2 regions of the Paenibacillus sp. M2 genome follow, and region 2 is predicted to be linked to the other one. Evidence: a T-box and tRNA genes for the amino acid it is inferred to sense, from the RefSeq annotation. Region 2 holds a T-box; the other holds one or more tRNA genes.
The links. The T-box of region 2 lies ahead of ACETMN_RS26720 (valine--tRNA ligase). A T-box ahead of a tRNA ligase gene usually reads a tRNA of that ligase, here a tRNA-Val.
Positions count from the first base shown of each region.

Region 1: it encodes a tRNA-Val, which carries the amino acid that the T-box ahead of ACETMN_RS26720 (valine--tRNA ligase) is inferred to sense. The anticodon was not compared.

Region 1 is NZ_CP169648.1:5,023,099-5,034,394, forward strand. It holds gene ACETMN_RS23225 (hypothetical protein) at 1-676, opposite strand, end outside; gene ACETMN_RS23230 (hypothetical protein) at 679-1,677, opposite strand; gene ACETMN_RS23235 (hypothetical protein) at 1,664-1,936, opposite strand; gene ACETMN_RS23240 (M1 family metallopeptidase) at 2,117-4,327, opposite strand; tRNA gene ACETMN_RS23245 (tRNA-Val) at 4,516-4,588, opposite strand; gene ACETMN_RS23250 (hypothetical protein) at 4,733-4,990, shown strand; gene ACETMN_RS23255 (GNAT family N-acetyltransferase) at 5,229-5,672, shown strand; gene ACETMN_RS23260 (DUF3892 domain-containing protein) at 5,785-6,021, shown strand; gene ACETMN_RS23265 (hypothetical protein) at 6,097-6,378, opposite strand; gene ACETMN_RS23270 (hypothetical protein) at 6,362-6,583, opposite strand; gene ACETMN_RS23275 (DUF3889 domain-containing protein) at 6,780-7,100, opposite strand; gene ACETMN_RS23280 (hypothetical protein) at 7,157-7,465, opposite strand; gene ACETMN_RS23285 (manganese catalase family protein) at 7,727-8,629, shown strand; gene ACETMN_RS23290 (DUF6809 family protein) at 8,853-9,146, opposite strand; gene ACETMN_RS23295 (CopG family transcriptional regulator) at 9,287-9,466, opposite strand; gene ACETMN_RS23300 (hypothetical protein) at 10,147-10,506, shown strand; gene ACETMN_RS23305 (hypothetical protein) at 10,601-11,296, shown strand, end outside.
Region 2 is NZ_CP169648.1:5,821,207-5,832,502, reverse strand. It holds gene hemC (hydroxymethylbilane synthase) at 1-227, shown strand, start outside; gene cobA (uroporphyrinogen-III C-methyltransferase) at 232-1,794, shown strand; gene hemB (porphobilinogen synthase) at 1,899-2,900, shown strand; gene hemL (glutamate-1-semialdehyde 2,1-aminomutase) at 2,927-4,231, shown strand; gene ACETMN_RS26730 (RluA family pseudouridine synthase) at 4,228-5,136, shown strand; gene ACETMN_RS26725 (LysM peptidoglycan-binding domain-containing protein) at 5,442-6,974, shown strand; T-box leader at 7,130-7,411, shown strand; gene ACETMN_RS26720 (valine--tRNA ligase) at 7,479-10,145, shown strand; gene ACETMN_RS26715 (bifunctional folylpolyglutamate synthase/dihydrofolate synthase) at 10,224-11,296, shown strand, end outside.

The DNA.
Region 1 (11,296 bases), 800 kb from region 2:
AGATATCCACTTTCATCTGGGCACATTTGAAATACTTGGCCTCAGCCTTGCTTGTAGTCAGTTTCAACAGACATTGCAGCTCTCCATGTTGGAATAGCCCACCACTAAGGTCAGCAGCAACACCGCCATACTGGTCATCCGCACCAAGCCATACAGATGGTCTCTCCAACCCCGCTGAGAATTGTAATCCGGTGCAGAGGAGCACAGTGAGATTCTTACGGTTCTGCGCCTCGTCTCCTGCTACGCCATGTGTGGTGAAGAATACCATGTTTTGCTTGAAATCGGTGTATGTTCCATCTGCTTTATAGGCACGGACCATACCATACTTCTGATTTACGTTTTGATAAAAGGTGATTCCGGCCTTGCTATCCTTCGATTTAATGCCAACCTGAACTGAAATTCCAATGTTTCCGTTTAATTGTAGCGCTTCCAAAGTGATTGCAATTGCTGTTACTTTTGAGCTGTCAATCAGATGTTTCATTTTTAACTCTGCCGTGGCTCCTGCCGTTGTCGGTGTTGTAACGGTTATGGTCCCTCTGTCGGGCAAAGGCTCAAACGTAGGGGTCCCCACCACCTCCACCCAATCCGGTAACGTTCCGTAAAGAAAATCGGCCACAAGCTGTTTGTGAACCTTTCCAAATGGCACGATCTGACCCGCTGCATCACGTATAACCATCTCTACACCCCCACCGAATAGGCTACACCGATATTATGATCGGTATTGTAATACACGTACACTACCCCGTCCATAACGGACACCATCAAGGATTGCATATTGGTCGTTTCCCAATTTAATGCCGGAAAATATATATCTGAAGGTTTGTCCAGCAGTTGACGAAAGTCTGCGCTGATCTTGGCAATGGCAGGCCGAGCTACAGTCGTGACCCCACCGGAAGCATAAGCCGATAACATGCCCAACCACCACATGCTCCCTTTGTACATAAATACACCAGCATTGGGTCTCGAAATGTTTTCATCCGCCGATAAAGTCGCATCATTACCACCCATTAATGGTCTCGGATCAGCTAACCAGCTACGTCCGTCATGTGAATGCCAGATACATTTGCGGCCAAAGTCGCCGCCGCCCATCACCGAGAAACCGATCCATTTGCCGCCATTTCTGAAGCATGAGAAGTAACCGGTATGACCATCACCCGGGAAGCCGGGAGGTTTGTCCAAAATCAAACCCACTCTTGTCCAGTTAACCATGTCTACAGAGGTCGCAAGTGCCGTCGATTGGTTGATCCCCAGTCCGTTTTGTTGATAATACATAAAGAATAATTGTTCTTCATCGTTCCAGATCACAAATGGCGTTTCCGTTGAATTTCCAACTACGGTATCGAGATATACCTGTCCGTGTTTGGTCCATGGTCCTGTTGGACTGTTAGAATAGGCTAGTCCAATACCACCGATGTTATTATGGTTGGTGGAATACGTGGCATAATAATCTGCTTTGGCATCAGGGATAAGCCCCTTCACTTTGATCGCCCGAAACCAATAGATCGATTGTAGACCCGCCATTGCAGCGGTATATATAGGATTGTCCATTTTTTTATCAAATTGAGGCGTGTACATCCGTCTGGATTCTGCATCGCAATAGTCATAAGGTGCAATGTCCCTATTCGCCTTCATCGCTGCGCCCAGTGCTTCCTGAGCAATATTTTCAGTCGTAGACATGGGAACTCAACTCCTTCGTGAGCAGGCTATTACCATTTACCGGTCGCGAATATAAAACATCCGAAGTGTCCTTTAATAGGATTGAAAAATCAACAACATTACCCTCATTTGCAGCCGGCTCCTGAGTAATACAAATGATAGGACAAATTCTAGCATTATATGAATACGCTTTCATTTTGTTCATTCCTTTATTTCCTTTACAGTTGTTATCAGCAACTGTCCCTTTCATTGGTACGCCCGGATAATGTTGATCCTTCATATTAAATCCCTCCTATTGTTTTCTCCCGATAAGTATATTCATGAAGTTACCTTTCTGTTAAAGCATTATGCCCATATTACAGCCTATTATTCTCAGTCTGGTTTTCATATAAAACATAAACAGGTTAACCAATACAAATTGGCTAACCTGTTTGAACGAAGAAACTGCACAACCAACTACTTATTCCTCCGCAAAAAGTGAAGATATGGGATTGGCTACTTTTTTATTGGATTTCTCCTTGCCTTGGTTATCCAATACATAGTACTGGTAAAAGTCGTTCGTGAATCCAATAGACTCCTGTGTTTTCAGCTTAAAAGCTTCAAATGCCGCATCACTCAGATGATCCTCATTCCAGAAATAATGAAGCATCAATCGATTCTGGTTATAGGGATGTTTGATAACGTATGCACCCGCGGCGAGAGGTTGGTTCATGGTATTTTTCCAAGGAAAACCCGTCTGTTTCGTTCGATCAATAATGTTAAATTTTAAAGCCTGCACCAATCCGTTTGACTTGGCATTGCCAATGACAATAAGGTTACTGTTGCCAATCTCTTTTTTCATCTTTTGCTTCAGTTTCTTGCGATCCCGTATAATGTCGTATCTCATACCGGTCATATCAAGGAATCCGGTCAACTGATTAACCATATCTTCCTGCTGTTTAGTTGCAAGCTTACTGACCTGATCGCTGAGCACAATGGTTAATTCCTCGCCTTGAAGGACTTTGTCCATCAATCGATTCATCACTTCATAAGGCAGATTAGGGATCATGCCCATGACAGCCTGATACTGTTGTTGTAACATGTCATGTACATAGGCGGCGGTCTCTTCCTGTGATAATTGGTATTCCGGCTTTAAGACAAAGTTAGGCTGATATAGGGCCATCTGCATTTCTGAACGTACTTCCTTACCAAGCACATCTTCAATGGTGTGAAGCAGCCCCTCTAAAGTTGCATTCTGGTACACGTAGCGTTTGAAATATGTTCTCATCAATTCGTCAAATTTCTCTTCGCCGACGGTACGATAAAGCTGATAGATCGCTTGTCTTCCCTTCTGATAATACACCAAACCTGCTAAATCCCCAGCTTCATCGTTTGTTGACGCAATCGCCATATCTACGGGCGCAGTATCAAACTGTATGGATCTGAACCCATTTAGCTTGTCTCCCTGTTTCTCGGCAAAATACACCATGGAGAAATCAGCAAAGCCTTCATCCAGGAAGGATTCGGTCTCCGAGTTATTACCGATCAATGCATGGAACCACTGATGCGCTATTTCATGAACAAAGGTTGTGTCTTCTTCTGGAATAGCACCATTTTGAATCTGTCCCATCTGGATGAGCCTCGCATACTCCACGGCAACGCCTTGTACATACGTCTCGACAATTCGGAACTCTGGATAGGGATACTTGCCATATTTCTCACTATAAAAATCGATGACCTTGAATGCCTGATTAATGTACCGGTCAACTATCTTTTTCTTGGATGGATCATCGTTGTAATAATAGTATTCCACCGTCAGACCGTTACGGGTAGCGCGCTCCACTTGAAGATTAGGACTGGCAAAGAAAACAAACTCTCTCGTATTCTCGGCTACGGCAGAAACAATTTTACGTCCATGTTCTGTACTGTCTTGAGTGGTGATAGAGCCAGGCATGGCTACCTGATACTCCTCAGGCACATTAAATTGAACTTCAAAGTCCGATGAGGTGTAATAATCGCTCTCAAAAGTTCGACTATACGGTGCCTTGTTCCATTGATGCTTAACCTCGTCGTAAACAGACATCACCGGGAACCAGTGCGCACCATTGATCATGTCCTTGTAGTAGGAAACTCGCTGTGAGCCATAGGGTATATTCAACTGAAACTCCAGTTGGAATGATACAGATTCGCCTGGTTGAACGGGCTCTTTCAACTGCACGGTCAACGCTTGGTTTTCCTTATGGAAATCGAGAGATTGGCTATCTGCTGTTACAGCCTGAATATCGATGCCACCCAGAAAGTCCTCCGCTGTCTTCTCCGGGTGATCTTCACTAATCTTTTCATTATGCTGTTGGTACATGCTCGCCTGTGTAGACTTGGAGAGGTTTACGTCAGCATATGTATGAAGGACCAACTGCTGGAGGGTATCCTTGCTTGTGTTGCGATATGTTACCTTCTCGCTCCCCTGGATCGTCATGTCCTTCTCATTTAATCGAGCCTGGATCTGGTATTGAATCGGGGCCTGCTCTAAAGAGTCTTTCTGTGTGTTATGTATCTTCGTAGATACAGGTGGGACTGCTTCCGCTGCCACAACCCCCATGTTGGCAAGTGGGCTTGTTGCCAGTATTAAAGCCAGTGTACCCGCAATCCCTACTCTGGCTAACTTTGATGTAAATGGGTTTGAATAATTCATTAGTTCTCTCCTTCTCCTGTTCTATGATGACCTCAGAACCAAGTATAGAAGAGGAACCTTACGTTGAATTTATGTTTTATTTAAGTTTTGTTTAAAAAAAGGAAAAGAACATGAAGCTTTCTCAAATCTCATTCATGTTTGTATGTAAAAAAAGAAAAGAAGCCTTACATCGTAAGGCTTCTCGTGTATGATCTGTAGTGGGCTCGAACCACTGACCCCTACCCTGTCAAGATAGTGCTCTCCCAGCTGAGCTAACAGATCATGATATATAAATGTTTCCCAATCAAGTAACAGTATCATATCAAGTAACCGTGTTCATTGTCAATGATTTATTTGGTTATAATTCACCCGAAATGGTGCACAATAAAGGAAAGATTACCATTTCTACAACGAGGTGAATTCCCTATGAGAAACTTAACAAAACGGTCAACATCCAATAAATATACATTTACCAAATGCTTCTTTCTCTTTGCTGGGCTTGTGATTCTCAGTACAACCGTTACGGGTTGCAGCTTGGAGAAGGACGAACATACGGTTCAATTTCAACAGTTAAAACAACCCAATGAGAATGTTGAATCTCTGCCCGTCTGGCTGGACGTATACTCCAAATCTGTAATTCAAGATGTATATTCTCCGCGAGGAAGCAGTGAAGTCTTGCCGTAAAGGTTAACAGATGAATTACTCATCTTCATCCCACTTGCGTGAGTATGCTTTCTTCGTAACGTAATACAACAGAGTAATCATTCCCGCTGACATTAACAAGGTAATGACCATGATGCCTGTCATGCCCATCACTACCCCCTCCTCTCCCAATATGTTCCAGACTTCACTATACAGGAAAAACATTTTTTTGTATAATTCAGTCTGATATGTCGCGCAAGAGCAGAAAGAAGGAATGGAATTGGCAGCTGAGATTAGTTATGTATCGACAGAAGAACAACTGGAGCAAGCCCTGGGAATTCGCCATCACGTTTTTGTGATCGAGCAACAGGTGCCTGCCGAGATTGAGATTGATCAATATGATGTCATCAGTCCAGATGTGCATCATGTATTGTTAAGTACGGATGGCCAAGCTGTAGCCACAGGACGTCTGATCTATTACAGCAAGGATACGGCCAAAATGCAGCGGATCGCGGTGCTTGAGTCTCATCGTTCATTCGGTTATGGACGTGTGCTTCTGCTCGCGATGGAGGAACGAGCACGTGAACTCGGCTTATCCTATTCTATACTGGATGCTCAATGTCAGGCACAGAAATTCTATGAAAAACTGGGTTATGAAGTGATTTCGGAAGAACCTTTTTATGATGCAGATATTCTGCATGTTCGCATGAAAAAGAGTCTGTAAAACTTCGGCATTGGCAAGTCTGATCAGCATATGATGCATACTTCCCATGAATTCGGATAGGCTAATCAGGTAAACAGATTCCTATCTCGTCATATAAGGAGAGTGTGACATCATGGATCAAACGACACGCGAGAGTTTCACAGCAGTACAGAAAAATGGTGACGGTGACCTGACAGCTTTTCAGACTTCAGCAGGACGTGTACTGGATTATCAGCAGGCACTTGCAGAAGTAAAAGCTGGTGCTATTGCCGGTGTGAATGTATTTAAAGGCAAGGATGGCGAAATGTACATTCGCGGCGATGCCGACGGTGACCCAACCAACAACCTGGACCAACTTCCCCATTTCTAAAATAGATGCACATGTCGTACATGTGACACAATAAGCGCCGATCCGGATATCCGGGTTGGCGTTTTCTTATTATGATTAGTAGTCCGTAAAATATTTTACGGAATCACCGGAAGGTTGGCTTTTGCGAATCGGCTGTTGTACCTGTTCCCATGCCTGTAAAATCTGTATACCTTCGAGAGTAGACCGATTCTCCCACGCGATGTGCCCGGTTCGTTCAAGCTCCAGCAAAGACTCATGAATGTAAGCTCTGCTTCGTCCCGTCTTGTTCTCCAGTTCATCCATACGCGGCAGCCTGCGCCGTTGTCCTGCATAGTTCACCATAATACGCAAAATCTTGCGTTCAAAGTCGTTCAGCATACTTTACCTCCCCATTCAGATCGGTAACAGGACGCCATGCCAAAATACCTTGCTCCAGAAATGTTCGGGGTGAGCCTTCTTTTCCTGCTGATGCCCTAATCATCCCGCCACGTACACTGTTAATTCGAATCTGTCGCTGCGTAATCTGCCCTGCACGATCCATGTAGACAAGCTCCACCATCTGGCCAATATATTTCCCTAGCATAATCATCCCTCCGATAAGAACGTTTGTTTGTATTTCTTATTATATGCGAACATAAGTTCTTTATTCAATAGTAAAAAAAGGATTTTGTAAAATAAAAAAAACCAGACTTTCACCTTAAAGATTAAGGTAGTCTGGTTCCTCCAATGATGTAGCTGATATGCAAACATGGCTTATAATGATCAAGTTCAGTAACGGATCAGTGTCGATCCGATTCCGAAAATTGCACTTTCTTTAACTGTTGTGTAGATGGATTAAAATCAACATTTACATAGACTGCGAATTGCTTGCCGTCTTTAGCACGAACCCACAGCTTGAACTGTTCCCGTGATTGATCCGCTGTTAGGGAGGTACGACCGATATGCTTATAGTCCAAAATATCCACATTATACTTGGTCTGTGTTTCTTTAACCGCAATAATTCCCCACTTCGCATAATCAGGGATAGCAGCACCTGTACCAGATGTAATTCCAGCTAAACTCAGGACTACCGACATAACGGTAACGATGAGCATTCTCATTTCACTCACTCCTTGGGACAATATATTTCTGTTATATTGCCCGTCCGAGTTTCATTTTACACGAATAAACAAAAGATCCAGGCAAGTGGTCGTAGGGAAAAAGGAACCACATGAACAAGCCGGCCAAACGAATCAGGAGGCTCCGTCCGGAAACTCATTCCCCAGTCACCCGAGAAAAAGTGTTGTTGTGTCTTCGGCTCCTCAGGACGTTCCAACCCGTATTTCTTCTCAAGTAACTGCCGTGTTTCTTCATCCACCTGAACCTCGTTTGTAACGTCATATGCTGTGGCAGGCTCGCTGCTTATGTACATCTGAATCATTAGAAACATCACAATCCCAACTATTTGTATCCAACGCTTATTCATCTCTTACTCCTTTATGGATTCATAACTCTCTTCTCTTGTATGTGGAGACTCGTTTGAATGTTTGATTATACATAAATTTGACCGTATTGGAAATAACAAATGGGAGAAAAGTTGGGGCATGCGTTATACGATGCTTAAGTCCCATTTGGTTGGTTTTTTGTTTAAAAAACCCAACAAACGTGTAATAGGCCATGACAGAGTGACTCCACGATCTGAAACCCTACACGATCTGCAATACCAATTTGAGGAGGTTACACCCGCATGTTCAAACGCTTGGATGAAATCCTGATTGAGATTCCCAATGTCGAGAAGCCAGATCCGAATGCTGCGGCAGCTATACAAGAATTGCTCGGCGGCAAATTCGGAGAAATGTCAACGTTGAACAATTACCTCTATCAATCGTTTAATTTTCGTTCCAAAGAAAAGCTGAAGCCCTTCTATGACCTCGTCATGAGCATTACGGCTGAAGAATTGGGTCATGTTGAACTCGTGTCTCATGGGATTAACAAGTGCCTCAGAGGCTCAACCGAGTACAAAGAACCCGACGATACGCCGCTAGGTTCGGTGAAAGATGCTCGTCTGTCGTATCACTATCTGGCAGGTGCACAAGGCGCAATGCCTTTCGACTCTATGGGTAATCCATGGACGGGAGCAAACGTCTTCAACAGTGGCAACCTGGTCGAGGATCTGCTGCATAACTTCTTCTTAGAATGTGGCGCTCGTACCCATAAAATGAAAGTATATGAGATGACGGATCACCCGGCAGCCCGGGAAGTAGTTGGTTTCCTGCTGGTACGTGGCGGCGTTCATGTTGTCGCATATGCGAAAGCACTTGAGATTGCAACTGGCGTAAATGTGACCAAGCTGGTTCCTATTCCTTCACTGAACAACAAAGCCTTCAACGAGGCTCGTAAATATGAAGAAAAAGGGGTACACACCAAGCTGTACACCTATAGTGACAAAGATTTCAACACGATCGGTCAGATCTGGAAAGGCACTCATCCCGAAGATGGACAACCTCTTGAAGTCATCCAAGGGATACCTGAAGGGTTCCCGATTCCGGAAGCTCCTGCGGTGGAAGAAGAATTCGCACCAGGCATTTCGCAAGAAGACTTTAAAGAGATTGCTCGTCGTCTGAAGATGGCGGGAAATATTGCGGATTAAGGAACAAGTTGTTTAACAGGTTCTTTCCCTATATATAAATTGTTAACTCTATGTTTAAGTGAAGCCCTCGAACCCTGCTGCTGAATGCAGAGAGGATTTGAGGGCTTTGTTATATTAAATGTATGATACAATTTTATGTTGCAATATGAGTATGTTGTATGAACTTCATTTCCTGAAAATTTAGCTGTAAAAGTAAACCGGATCTCTGCTCACATCGTTAAACTTAGCTAAACTCCAACACCGATTCCTCACGCTGACTCATGACTTCAATTAACATGTTGGCACCCAGACGAAAACCTTGTGTAAACGCTGCTTCCCTATGCATGCCCTCACATCTGCCACACAAGTCAAATAACTGTTCAAGCTCACGGAATTCGTTCTCGCTCAATCGATTCTTCCACTGCTCTGTCAGAGCTGCAATCTGCCGCCCTAACGCTTGGTATTCAGGATGTGTCGGCATCATCATCTCATCCGATCGAAGTCGTCCATTATATAATGCTTCTAATATCGAATTCATGTGCATCCTCCTGTATATCAATTCCCACCTCACTTGAATGAACGTTCTGCACATGGTAGGATATTTATGCAGTCGCTCATTCAAGTGATTGCGGGGTAGGAAGCAGCGTGTTCTTCGTGGGACTAGCGCTGCTTCCTTTTTTATTTTTGGAGATCGTCGTAAATCTTCTCAATCCCTTTGCGAACGATGTCTGATCGATTCGTATTCAGCTTCTCAGCCGAAATATCGAGCTTGTTCATAATTTCCTTGTCAACACGTATCTCAATCGTTCTGCTTTTGGGTTTGTCAGATTTAGGCCGCCCCATCTTTTTGGCGGACATTTGCTTCACCTCTTTTTTTGTCCTGACAACAATATATTATTGCCAGGACAAAAAGTCAATCGATTCATCCTACCTCTCAATAATCTTCTTCTCGACAGGTGATTTTTGATACGTGATTGCTGACTAGTGTTGAAGCAAACAGCCATTCAATATAAGATTTTAGATATTTATAACTTAATTCAATCAACATCTCAGTATAATACTTACATTACATTGCATTTCAAATAAAAAATGCCCAACATTAAAAATTATAGTTTTTTTGCTTTAACACATGCTAAAAAGGAATTAAATAAATAAATTTGTTGATATTTGTAATTTTTAATGGTAAATTATTGTAGACTTAGCTAGGTCGCAACTTTGAAAACAAGATCCTAAACAAGTATAATGTCATTCATCAGAATGATGAACCTTGTGACGACAATGGGAACCATTATACACGTGTTTCTACAGCGGTATCTATAGTATAAGTTTGTAGTCCAATTCTATTTGTGCTAATGAATATGCACTTAGATGCAGCGCGTTATTATTTCATATCAAATAGAAATTTATAAAACTCCATTTTTATATAGAGATACCTAAGTGGAAATAACACATAAGAGCACCATCTTTCAAAGTAATATCAGTTCCCTCTCTTGTTAGTTGACTGTTTATAAAATAAACTAAAAGGTGGATGATACAAAATGAAAAAATTTAAAATCGCTTCTATTGCCACAGTAGCTATAGTTCTGTCCTTATCCCTTTCTGCTCTGACGGCATCTGCTGCATCAATTGAAGCTTCTAGAAATGGTGCTTCTAATTTCGAGAAGGCATGGAAGGCTGAATTATCGACGGCAGATAAAAAAGGAAAAATGCAATATGGGTTTAATAAATTTGCAATTGACGAGGACTTTACCTGGACCATTCATGACTCAAATGGCCATACTGCTATTGTAACCAGAGGTTCAAGCAACAGTAGTTCCTCTAGTGGTTCTGCTGGTAGTTGGGCAAAAGTCGAAGTCACACATAACAACGTTTCAGTGAAATACACAATGAATTACTAATTCATATGTTTCTTTCACTCTAATAGTGTGAAATGTACACAAGGAGATCTCCTTGTGTACATTTTGTAATCTTATTACAAGGAGCGTATGGTTGTTGAAAAAAATAAAATACGGAATTAGTATCATAATGATATTAGTAGGTTTTCTCATTACTGGTGAAAGCTATCAATTATATTTAGATAATTTCGAAACTGCAAACTATAGCACTACGCTCTTTTTAAATGGATCTCCAAATAATACGGAACCCAAAATGGTCGAGGACATAACAAAAGCTGCACAACAAAATGACGTACAAGTATATACTGTTATATCGAATGTCCAAAGTATGCTATTAAGCGAACGTCGCATTTACGGCACTTCAGGTGCATTTCAGTACATACAGGAGCATCTTCATGTCAATGAAAGAAGTTACCCAAGCTTATTATCTGGGACAAAGAATGTCGTTTTTAAAACATTAAACGAACTGCCAGAGAACGAAGATTTATCAAATATATCTCAATACTATCTGATTGGAAGTAAGGATAATATTTTCAATTTTAAGGATAGTTTGAATGGTATATATGCAGGAAACTTCCCACAAGAAGGATATGAAAGTTCAAGCAAGATGAACATTTTTTTTGTGTGGTCTCTTATTTCAATTGTTTTACTTTTCCTCTCTTATTATGATGTAATTCTGCAAAAAAAAGAAAGCTTTATACGTATCTCTCTTGGAGAAAGAACTAGCTCCATTGTTGCAAAAAATATAATTCTGGACACGTTTTCTTACTCTCTTATTTTTTCTGCGTCCCTT
Region 2 (11,296 bases):
GTCAGGTTCCGATCGGTGCTCATGCGGTGTGGGTGCCTCAGCAAGATGCAGATTCCCTGAATGGTGAAAACACGTTACAATTAACAGGTATGGTCGGCACGCCGGATGGTGGACTGATTCTTAAGGAAGCTATGATCGGCAAGGACCCGGTTCGTCTGGGTGAAGAAGTGGCGTGGAGATTGATCGAACGGGGAGCAGAGCAGATACTGGCAGAAGTTAGGGGATGAAGACATGGTGGGAAAGGTCTTTTTGGTAGGGGCAGGTCCTGGGGATGCAAAGCTGATTACGGTAAAAGGGTGGGAATCCATCGGGAAAGCCGATGCTGTAGTCTATGATCGTTTGGCAAGTCCGAGATTGTTGAAACAAATGAAACCCGGCGCAGTCAAGATTTACGTGGGCAAGCGCCCGGATCGGCATACGATGAAACAGGAAGAGATCAATCAACTGTTGGTTGATCTGGCTCTTGAAGGCAAGGTTGTGGTTCGGCTTAAAGGCGGCGATCCAACTATCTTTGGACGTGTGGGCGAAGAGGCGGGTTTGCTGCACAAAAACGGAATTCCGTTTGAGATTGTACCTGGGGTTACCGCTGCAATAAGTGTGCCTGCGTATGCCGGAATTCCTGTGACTCACCGTGACTATGCATCTTCCATCTCTATTATTACGGGGCACGAGAGTCCGGACAAGCTTGATCGCAGTATCCATTGGGATAAAGTGACGAATGCAACGGGCACACTTGTATTTATGATGGGGGTTGCCAAAATTGGATATATCAGCGAACAATTGATACGTCATGGTCGTCCAGCGCAAACACCGGTAGCTCTGATTCGTTGGGGAACACGAGCGGAACAGGATACCCTTACAGGTACCCTTGAAGATATAGAAGCGAAAGTGATCGCAGCCAATTTCCAACCACCAGCTGTTATTGTGGTGGGAGATGTTGTCAATCAGCGGGAACAATTGAAATGGGCAGAAGCGCTGCCGCTATTTGGCAAACGAATTCTGGTAACCCGTGCTCGCAGTCAGGCGAGTGAACTGGTGAATCGCATTGAGGAACTCGGCGGCGAACCGTATGAGTTTCCGGTTATTGAGACGGTCATGCCATCCAGTGAATCTGCCAAGCAAAGTGTCAAAGACGCCTTCAGTGCTTTAAATACCTATGACTGGGTGTTTTTCACAAGTGTGAACGGCGTGGAGTTTTTCTTCCGCCATCTGGAACAGGAAGGCAAGGATATTCGCTCGATTCATCAAGCGAGAATTACTGCCGTAGGACCTTCCACAGCGGACGCTTTGCGCAAACATGGCATCGTAGCTGAAGTTGTCAAAGGTCCTTTCCAGGCCGAAGGCATGCTTGAGGCTTTTGAAAGCGAGCTGAAGGAAGGCCAGAGAGTACTGCTTCCGCATGGTGATCTTGCACGTACATGGTTACGTGACCAGTTGAGAGAAAGAGGGCTTCAGGTCACCGAAGCCATCACCTACGATACGATCCTCGCTGGTGAGGATGATGACGAACTACTCAAGCTACTTGAAGAAGGTGGTATTCATGCGGTGACCTTTACAAGTTCATCGACGGTTACCAACTTCATGAGTATGTTGAAACGTATGGGGTTGCAAGATCCACTGCCTTTATTGAAAGATGTGGAGGTTGCGTGTATCGGGCCTGTTACAGCGAAAACGGCAGAAGCCGCTGGACTAAAGGTTACACTGATGGCAGAGGAAGCAACGATGGATAGCTTGATCACAGTGCTATGCGACTGGAAACGGACAGGAACCAAAGAAGGCGCTCTTCGAAATTAATACACATGTAATCATGTCAACATATGAAGCGTGCTGAATTCGATAGGATACCAGCGCGCTTCCCTTTTTGCTCTATTTAACTTTTTCAAGGAGGTTTTACTCGTATGAGTTTTCCAATTGTACGGCATCGCCGTTTACGTCAATCCACAGGTATTCGCAATATGGTCAGAGAGACCCATCTAACCGTGGATGATTTTATTCAACCAATCTATGTTACGTATGGAGAAAATGTAAAATCTGAAATTAAATCCATGCCTGGCGTATTCCGCTTCTCGCTGGATCGTCTTCAGGAGGAAGTAACGGAAATTGCCGAGCTGGGAATTCCAGCCGTGTTATTGTTTGGTATTCCCGAGACGAAGGACAGTGTGGGTTCATCTGGCTTTGCTGAAGATGGCATTGTGCAGGAAGCGACGAGATTGATCAAATCCTGGTACCCGGAACTGCTGGTTGTTGCGGATACTTGTCTGTGTGAATTCACGGATCACGGTCACTGCGGTATGGTACACACCGTGGAGATTGACGGTCACATCTGCGGAGATGTGTTAAATGACGAATCACTGGATCTACTCGTGCAAACGGCAGTGTCTCAAGCCAAAGCAGGAGCGGACATTATTGCACCATCCAACATGATGGATGGATTTGTACAAGCGATCCGCGCGGGGCTGGATGAGAATGGATTCAGTCACATTCCGATCATGTCTTACTCTGTTAAATATGCATCCGCATTCTATGGTCCATTCCGTGAAGCTGCGGATTCCACACCACAATTCGGAGACCGCAAGTCATATCAGATGGACCCGGCGAACGCGCGTGAAGCCTTGCGTGAAGCAGAGACGGATGTGCTCGAAGGAGCGGATATGCTAATGGTTAAACCTTCGCTGTCCTATCTTGATGTCATGCGTACGATTAAGGATCAATTTGATCTTCCGCTTGTTGCCTATAATGTAAGTGGCGAGTATGCCATGGTGAAGGCGGCGGCGATTCAAGGCTGGATCGATGAGAAAAAGGTTGCCATGGAAATCCTGCTCAGCATGAAACGCGCAGGTGCAGATATGATCATTACCTACTACGGAAAAGACGCTTCACGCTGGTTGGCTGAGAAATAAAATAAATTACATTGAGGAGGATATTCATGACTGCACAACAAGGTAATCGTCGCAAGGATGAGCGCTCACGCAGCGCGTTTGAGGAAGCGAAGCAGTACATACCCGGGGGTGTGAACAGCCCTGTACGCGCATTCAAATCGGTGGGACTTACTCCGATCTATGCAGAACGTGGTGAAGGGTCCAAAATCTACGATATTGATGGCAATGTTTTTATTGACTATGTGGGTTCGTGGGGCCCACTCATTATGGGACATGCACACCCTGACGTTGTAGAAGCTTTGCGTGAGACAGCCCTCAAAGGAACAAGCTTTGGTGCGCCTACCTTGCTGGAGACCGAGATGGCAAAACTGGTCTGTGAGCGTGTACCTTCTATCGATATCGTGCGGATGGTTAATTCTGGAACTGAAGCAACGATGAGTGCCATTCGACTGGCACGCGGGGTAACCGGACGCAGTAAAATTCTGAAGTTTGAAGGATCATATCATGGACATGCAGACAGCTTGCTGATCAAGGCTGGCTCAGGTGTTGCAACGCTGGGTCTTCCAGATAGTCCAGGCGTGCCTGAAGGCGTAGCTGTGAATACCATTACGGTGCCTTATAACGATCTGGAGTCCGTGAGACTTGCTTTTGAACGTTATGGTGAAGAACTGGCCGCTGTTATTGTGGAACCTGTGGCGGGTAACATGGGGGTTGTTCCTCCGGCTTCCGGTTTCCTTGAAGGCCTGCGGAGTTTGACGACCCAATATGGCAGCCTGCTTATTTTTGACGAAGTCATGACCGGTTTCCGCGTAGGGTTGAACTGTGCTCAGGGACGATATGGGGTTACACCTGACCTGACTTGTCTGGGTAAAGTTATCGGTGGCGGACTCCCGGTTGGTGCTTATGGTGGCCGTCGGGATCTGATGGAACAGATTGCTCCAACAGGACCAATCTATCAGGCAGGTACATTGAGCGGGAATCCGCTGGCTATGGCAGCAGGGTATACAACGCTCAAATTGTTAACACCAGAGGTCTATGACCGTCTGGAGACATTGTCTGCACGTCTGCAAGCCGGATTCGAGAAAAATGCAGCTGAGACGGGTATTGCGATAACCATTAACCGTGTGGGTTCCATGGTTTGTCCATTCTTCAGTGCCGTTCCAGTAACCAATTATGATATTGCCAAAGAAAGCAATCTGGATCAATTCCGTCGTTATTTTGCGGCCATGATTGATCAAGGTGTGAGTGTTGCGCCTTCGCAATACGAAGGTATGTTTGTCTCTGGTGTGCACACGGAGCAGGATATTGACGATACGATTGAGGCGAATCGTAAAGCTCTTCAATCGCTATGACCATCAAAAGTTGGAAACGCCGCGGGGAATGGCTTGAGCTGATGCCAGGGAAAGCCGTAACAGGCAGCTCGGACAAACCGATGGCTGCAGAGCAATGGTTATTGTCTGAACTTCAGTTTCCGGAGAAACTGCTCCGTCAGTTAAAAGCAAACCAAGGAATACAACTTGCAGGGGACCGGCTTCGGCTGGCCCTTTTTGCGTCCCAGCCAATCGATGTTGAGCCACGCTGGGCTGATGTGAATGTATTATATGAGGATGATTTCTGTCTGGTTATGCACAAACCGGCAGGCATGAAACTGCATCCAGATGGAAGCCGTGCCGATCAGGCCATCACGCTGGATCATGTGGTTGCCTCCTATTATGAAATGAACGGAATTCAGGCAAGCGTACGCCATGTTCATCGACTGGATGAGGATACAACGGGACCTGTCCTATATGCCAAAAATGCTTTTGCCCTCGCCAAACTGGATGAAGCGATGCGTCGTAAAGAGATTGGTCGCCATTATGTAGCTATTGCAGGTGGACAAATTCCCCTTGAACTCCACAAAATTGATGCTCCGATTGGCAAGGATAGACATCACAAGCAGCGCAGACGTGTCTCGGAAGGTGGACAGGAAGCTGTTACTCATGTGGAGACCGTCGAAGTGTGGGAACGAGCAACCCTTGTACGATTAAAGCTGGATACAGGACGAACACACCAAATTCGTGTACACCTGAGTTACGCGGGACACCCGCTCATTGGTGATTCGTTGTATGGTGGTAGAGCGGATGCCATTGGGCGACAAGCACTTCATGGAGAGATGCTTAAGTTTAGTCATCCGTTAACCGGAGCGATGATTGAAGTGAACGACCGTTGGCCATCCGATTTCACACAATTGGCAGAACGTGAAAAGGTGTATTCATAAATGATATAGAGCGAACTTTAATAGTTACACGAGAACGGAGAGGACAGAAATAACGTGAAGAAGCGGAGCGTTCGCCTAAAAGCTTTCTGAAAGAAAGCTGCATCGGAAGCATATGCTTCGCCGTTATCCCCGGATCTGCTCTTTGAAGAAGGGAATCAAAAAAAATCTGGGGATACAAGGTTTTTCAAAAGGTGGCATGCTCATCTCATTCAAGGCATATAGATGGGGTAACGAAGGATTTGGACCATGGATCAGTCCCATGAGAAGGATCATGGTGAACATATGCCGAAAGGAGGACGCCACCTTTGTTGAATCAACCTTATGGTTTGCGGTTCGATATTTATGAGCGCGTTCATTTGTCTGAGGGAGTCCCTGCGATTGAGGAATTGGAGGAAATTGAACTATACCCGCGCATTCAAGTCATAGGGCAGGATGATCATGCCACGTTAAGAGGGCATCTTTTGCTTACAGGTGCGTACAGAGGAGAAAATGAGGCTTCAGAGGAGCTCAAACATTTCATTCCCGTGGAGATCACAGTGCCTCTGAACCGGGTCAGATCGATTGAGGATATTTCCATCGAGATCGAAAATTTTGACGTGGATCTGTTATCCAATCGTAGTCTGAATATTACTGGCGTGTTGTCGCTGCGAGGCATCGAGGGCTTTCCTGTTGAAGAGCCACAAGTTTGGTCAGCAGATGAATTTACGGTAGTCCACTCACCGGATGCTCAGCAATCCAACCGTTCCGATGAAGCAGAACAGACAGGTAGCGACCCCAACACATTTGCACAAGAGTATCTGCTCCAGCGGAGTGAGGAAGAGAGACTTGCGAATGCAGCAGAACTTGCATATGGTGCCCCGGAATATCATCAGGAATATGCGAACTTATCATCGGCCGAGTCACTTCAATCTGAGGAGCAAAGTGCGGAGTATGCTAACGAAAACAGACAACCTGATGCAGACGAAGATCCCGCATCTCTGACAGAGAATGGAGATGAATTGGCATCCCATGAGCAATACAGCGAACCTTCTCCGATCTCGTCATTTATGGCTGAGACCGCTGATCGGTTAGCTTCTTACCCTGAGTCGGAACCGGTGCTGCCTCTGGAAGAAGAGTCTTTAGCGTGGTCCGAGCCTTCTGGGGATGCATTGCCTGAGGAGCCTAGAAATTCAGATCAAGTAGTCCCAGAGCCTACTGCTCAATCATCTAATGAGTTTGCAGCACCAGATGTACCGGACGCACCAGATGTATGGCATTTCGAATCAGCGAGATCTGTACCTCAGCAGGAGAATCAGGCAGTTGATGTTCCGGTTGAACCACAGGCGGAGAACTGGCAAGGTGTATTCGGTTCGTCCGAAGCAGGCAATGCAGAGGAAGAACGTCCGTCTTTTGAAGCGACTGGGGTAGATGAGTTTGTGCAGAACGAAGCATTTGTTCCTGAACCTGTTGCTGAGACGGAAGACAAGCCGGAGTTGAAGGTTGCTTTTGGCAGCAAAAAGGAATCCGCACCACGACAAGAGGAGGGTGTAGGTATCTCTTCCTTGTTATCCTCTGGCAGATCAGCACGCGATGCTGAAGTGGAGAGAGGCGAAGAGGTTCCAGCCGGTGTGATACAGGAAGAAACGTATGCACCTGAGGATGTGGAATGGAAGAATCTGTTCCTGGGAACGATCGTGGACCAGACGCCATTCCGTAAGGTGAAACTGTGTATCGTCCAGCGGGAAGATACACTGGATGCCATTGCAGATCGATACCAATTGAGCACGAGGGAACTTCAGTTGTATAACCGATTATCTGAACAAGTTGTGGAAGAAGGTCAGATATTGTACATCCCTTAATCCGTAGTTAAAGCCTTCGTTACGACCCGTGATCCCCTTGAGGATTGCGGGTTTTTGCATGTTTCGTCCTAAACCTGCATTCCAGCGCTCTTTATCCGCTGTTGTCAGGTTGACTATCGCGCACGAGCAAGGTATGATGTGTGTAGGTTTTTTGAAGAACAACGTGGAACGGGAGTAGTAGACAGTATGACCTTTCAGAGAGTGGAATTGCAACGCTGTGAGATTCCGCAGGAACCAACTGATCGAAGTCGCCCGGGAGTTGCCTGTTTGAATACAAGGGATAAATGAGATTTATCGTCATTTATTTCTGAGGTAGGATGGGCCGGTAGCAGCCGTTATCTGCTTGAAGTGTCACGTCATGTACAGAGGGTGAAGTCTATCTTGCTGTTGGCGTGAAACAAAGGTGGTACCGCGAAAGCTAACCTTTCGTCCTTTGATGGATGAAAGGTTTTTTTTGTTTTTTTTGGCGAAGATGATGAAGATGAAGTAACGGAGGAATGACACATGTCTGAGGAAAAAAAATCAGCTGCAACAGAAATGCCGACCACTTACGATCCTAAAGCGGCAGAGGACAAATGGTACTCCACCTGGATGGAGCGCGGATATTTCAAAGCCGGTCAACGTAAAGATGCCGAACCGTATACGATTGTAATTCCACCCCCAAATGTGACCGGGATGCTGCACATCGGGCATGCGCTCGACTTTACACTACAGGATATTCTGATCCGCACCAAACGGATGCAGGGTTATGATGCACTGTGGCTTCCGGGTTCCGACCATGCAGGTATTGCTACCCAAACCAAAGTGGAGCAGAAGCTGCGTGAAGAAGGTCTGACCCGTTATGATCTGGGACGTGAGAAGTTTCTGGAGAAAGTATGGGACTGGAAAGATCAATATGCAACTACCATCCGTCAGCAATGGGGCAAAATGGGATTGTCGCTTGATTACTCACGTGAACGTTTTACGCTGGATGAAGGTCTGTCCCAAGCGGTTCGTAAAGTATTTGTTCAACTGTATGAAAAAGGCCTTATTTACCGAGGCAAACGCATCATTAACTGGGACCCGGTGAACCGGACAGCTCTGTCCGACATTGAGGTTGAATATAAAGAGGTTCAGGGTCATTTGTACCATCTGCGGTACCCGCTCAAAGATGGAAGTGGCTACGTTACCGTGGCAACAACGCGTCCAGAAACGATGCTGGGTGATACAGCAGTTGCTGTTCATCCGAAGGATGAGCGCTATGCAGATATGATTGGTAAAGTGCTTGTACTGCCTATCATTGGACGAGAAATTTCAATTATCGCTGATGATTACGTGGATAAAGAATTTGGAAGTGGTGCTGTTAAAATCACGCCTGCGCATGATCCAAATGACTTTGAAGTAGGTCTTCGTCATGACCTGCCTCAGATTACGGTAATGGATGAGAGCGGCACAATGAATGCTGAGGCAGGCAAGTATCAGGGACTGGATCGCAGTGACTGCCGCAAGCAGATTGTTGCTGACTTGAAAGAGCAGGGCGTATTGATCAACATTGAGGATCACACGCATCAGGTTGGACACAGTGAACGTACGGGAGCTGTTGTTGAGCCGTATCTGTCTACACAGTGGTTCGTTGAGATGAAGCCACTTGCAGAGAGAGCGATTAAGAAGCAACAGAGCGGCGAAGGGGTTAATTTTGTTCCAGATCGTTTTGAGAAAACCTATCTGAACTGGATCGAGAACGTTCGTGACTGGTGTATTTCCCGTCAACTGTGGTGGGGACATCGTATTCCGGCCTGGTATGATGAGGAAACGGGTGAAATCATTGTATCTGCTGAAGATCCGACAACGCTGCCAGAGTATGCTGGACGCAAGCTCAGACAGGACGAAGATGTACTCGATACTTGGTTTAGCTCCGGCTTATGGCCGTTCTCCACGCTAGGCTGGCCGGAAGATACGGAAGATCTGAAACGTTATTATCCGACAAGTGTACTTGTGACAGGGTATGACATCATATATTTCTGGGTTGCACGTATGATTTTCACTGCATTGGAATTCACGGATGAGATTCCGTTCAAGGATGTGCTGATGCATGGTCTTGTTCGTGATGCAGATGGACGCAAAATGTCCAAATCATTGGGCAACGGTGTAGATCCGCTGGATGTGATCGAGAAATATGGCGCAGACGCAATGCGTTACATGATCTCAACCAGCAGCACGCCAGGCCAGGATCTCCGTTTCCGTTGGGAACGGGTGGAGCAGGCTCGTAATTTTGCCAACAAGATCTGGAACGCTTCGCGCTTTGCATTGATGAATCTGGAAGGATTCACTTATGAGGAACGTGACATTAGCGGAGAGCTTGGTACAGCGGATTATTGGATTTTGCACCGTCTGAACGAAACTTCCCGCGATATTACGCGTCTAATCGAAGCGTATGAGTTTGGGGAAACGGGTCGTGTGTTGTATAACTTTATCTGGGATGACCTGTGTGACTGGTACATTGAGTTTGCTAAGCTGTCCTTCTATGGGGAAGATCCGGTTGCCAAGAAGAAAACACAATCCGTGCTGGCTTATGTGCTGGATCAGACCATGCGCCTGATTCATCCGTTTATGCCATACATCTCCGAAGAGATCTGGCAGCATCTGCCACATGAAGGTGAGACGATTACGTTGGCAGCATGGCCGGTATATGATCCTGCTCTGGAGAACCCGGAGGCTGTTGCCGAGATGAACCTGCTCATGGATACCATTCGTGCAGTTCGGAACATTCGTGCAGAAGTGAATGTGCCTATGAGCAAAAAGATCGAATTGATGGTAAAAGCAAATAGCCCTGAAGCGTCCAGCATCATCGAACGTAACAGTCATTACATCAAACGTTTCTGTAACACGTCCGAGTTCGATAGTGGGCTGGATCTAAGCTCCCCGGATAAGGCGATGACTGCAATCATCACAGGGGCAGAACTATACTTGCCGCTGGCTGGTCTTATTGATATCGAACAGGAAGTGGCTCGCCTGGAGAAAGAGTTACAGAACCTTGAGGGCGAAGTACTCCGTGTGGAGAAAAAGCTGTCGAATCAAGGCTTTGTTGCCAAAGCGCCTGCCAAGGTTATTGAGGAAGAGCGCGCCAAGCAAGCAGACTATTCCGATAAACGGGATAAAGTGATTGCACGAATCAAGGAACTGAAAGGTTAATATACTTGGGTCGGATGGAGAGCCATTATGCCATCCGGCCGCTTTTTTCACTCAAACTCGGGACCGAAGGTGAATCAGATGACGGAATTAGACGGGACAGATGCAGCAGCTCCTTTACTTACGTATAACGAGGCCGTGGACTGGATCAATGGCCTTATTCCTTTTGGCATTCGACCTGGATTGGAACGAATCGAGAGTCTGATGTCTATGTTAGGCAATCCTCACCAACGTCTCAAATTTATTCACGTCGCGGGAACGAACGGCAAAGGTTCGACTTGCGCTTTTTTGACGTCAGTACTTCTTCAGGCTGGATATGATGTGGGTACCTTTACGTCGCCTTATATCACCAAGTTTACGAACCGTTTTCAATACAACGGCGAGGATATTCCGGAAGAGACTTTGTTGAAGATCTCTAACCGTCTGCGCCCGTTGGTTATGGAAATGGCATCTACTCCACTTGGTTCCCCAACGATGTTTGAGGTGTCCACGGCTCTCGCGCTTCTGTATTATGCAGAAGAGTGCTACCCTGATGTTGTGGTATGGGAGACGGGGCTGGGGGGAAGGATGGACGTAACGAATATTGTTTCGCCTGTTGTGTCCGTCATCACCAACATTGGTATGGATCACACGGATGTGCTTGGAGATACGATTGAGCAGATTGCTGGAGAAAAGGCAGGCATTATCAAGCCGGGAGTACCCGTTGTGACCTGCGCGACGCAACCTGAAGCTGTGAAAGTGATTCAGGAGAAAGCACAGCAGCTTCAATCAAGCCTGTATTTGGCTGGAGATCAATTCTCTTATCATCGACTGGAGAGTAATGAGAACGGACAATCTTTTCATTTTACCGGCCCGTTTCGTGATCTGGACGTTCGCATACGCATGCAAGGCTCACATCAATGTGACAATGCTGCGGCCGCACTGATGGTGCTTGAATTGCTTAGACAATACATGGCATTTATGCTGGATGACAACGATATTGCACTTGGACTGGAGAATGCTTTCTGGGCAGGAAGATTCGAAAAAGTCGTCGATGAACCCCGAATTGTGCTTGATGGAGCACATAATCCGGAAGGGGCAGAGTCACTGGCCAAGAGCATTGTGGATGTCTATCCGCACAACAAGTTAATTTTGATGATGGGTATGTTGGCAAA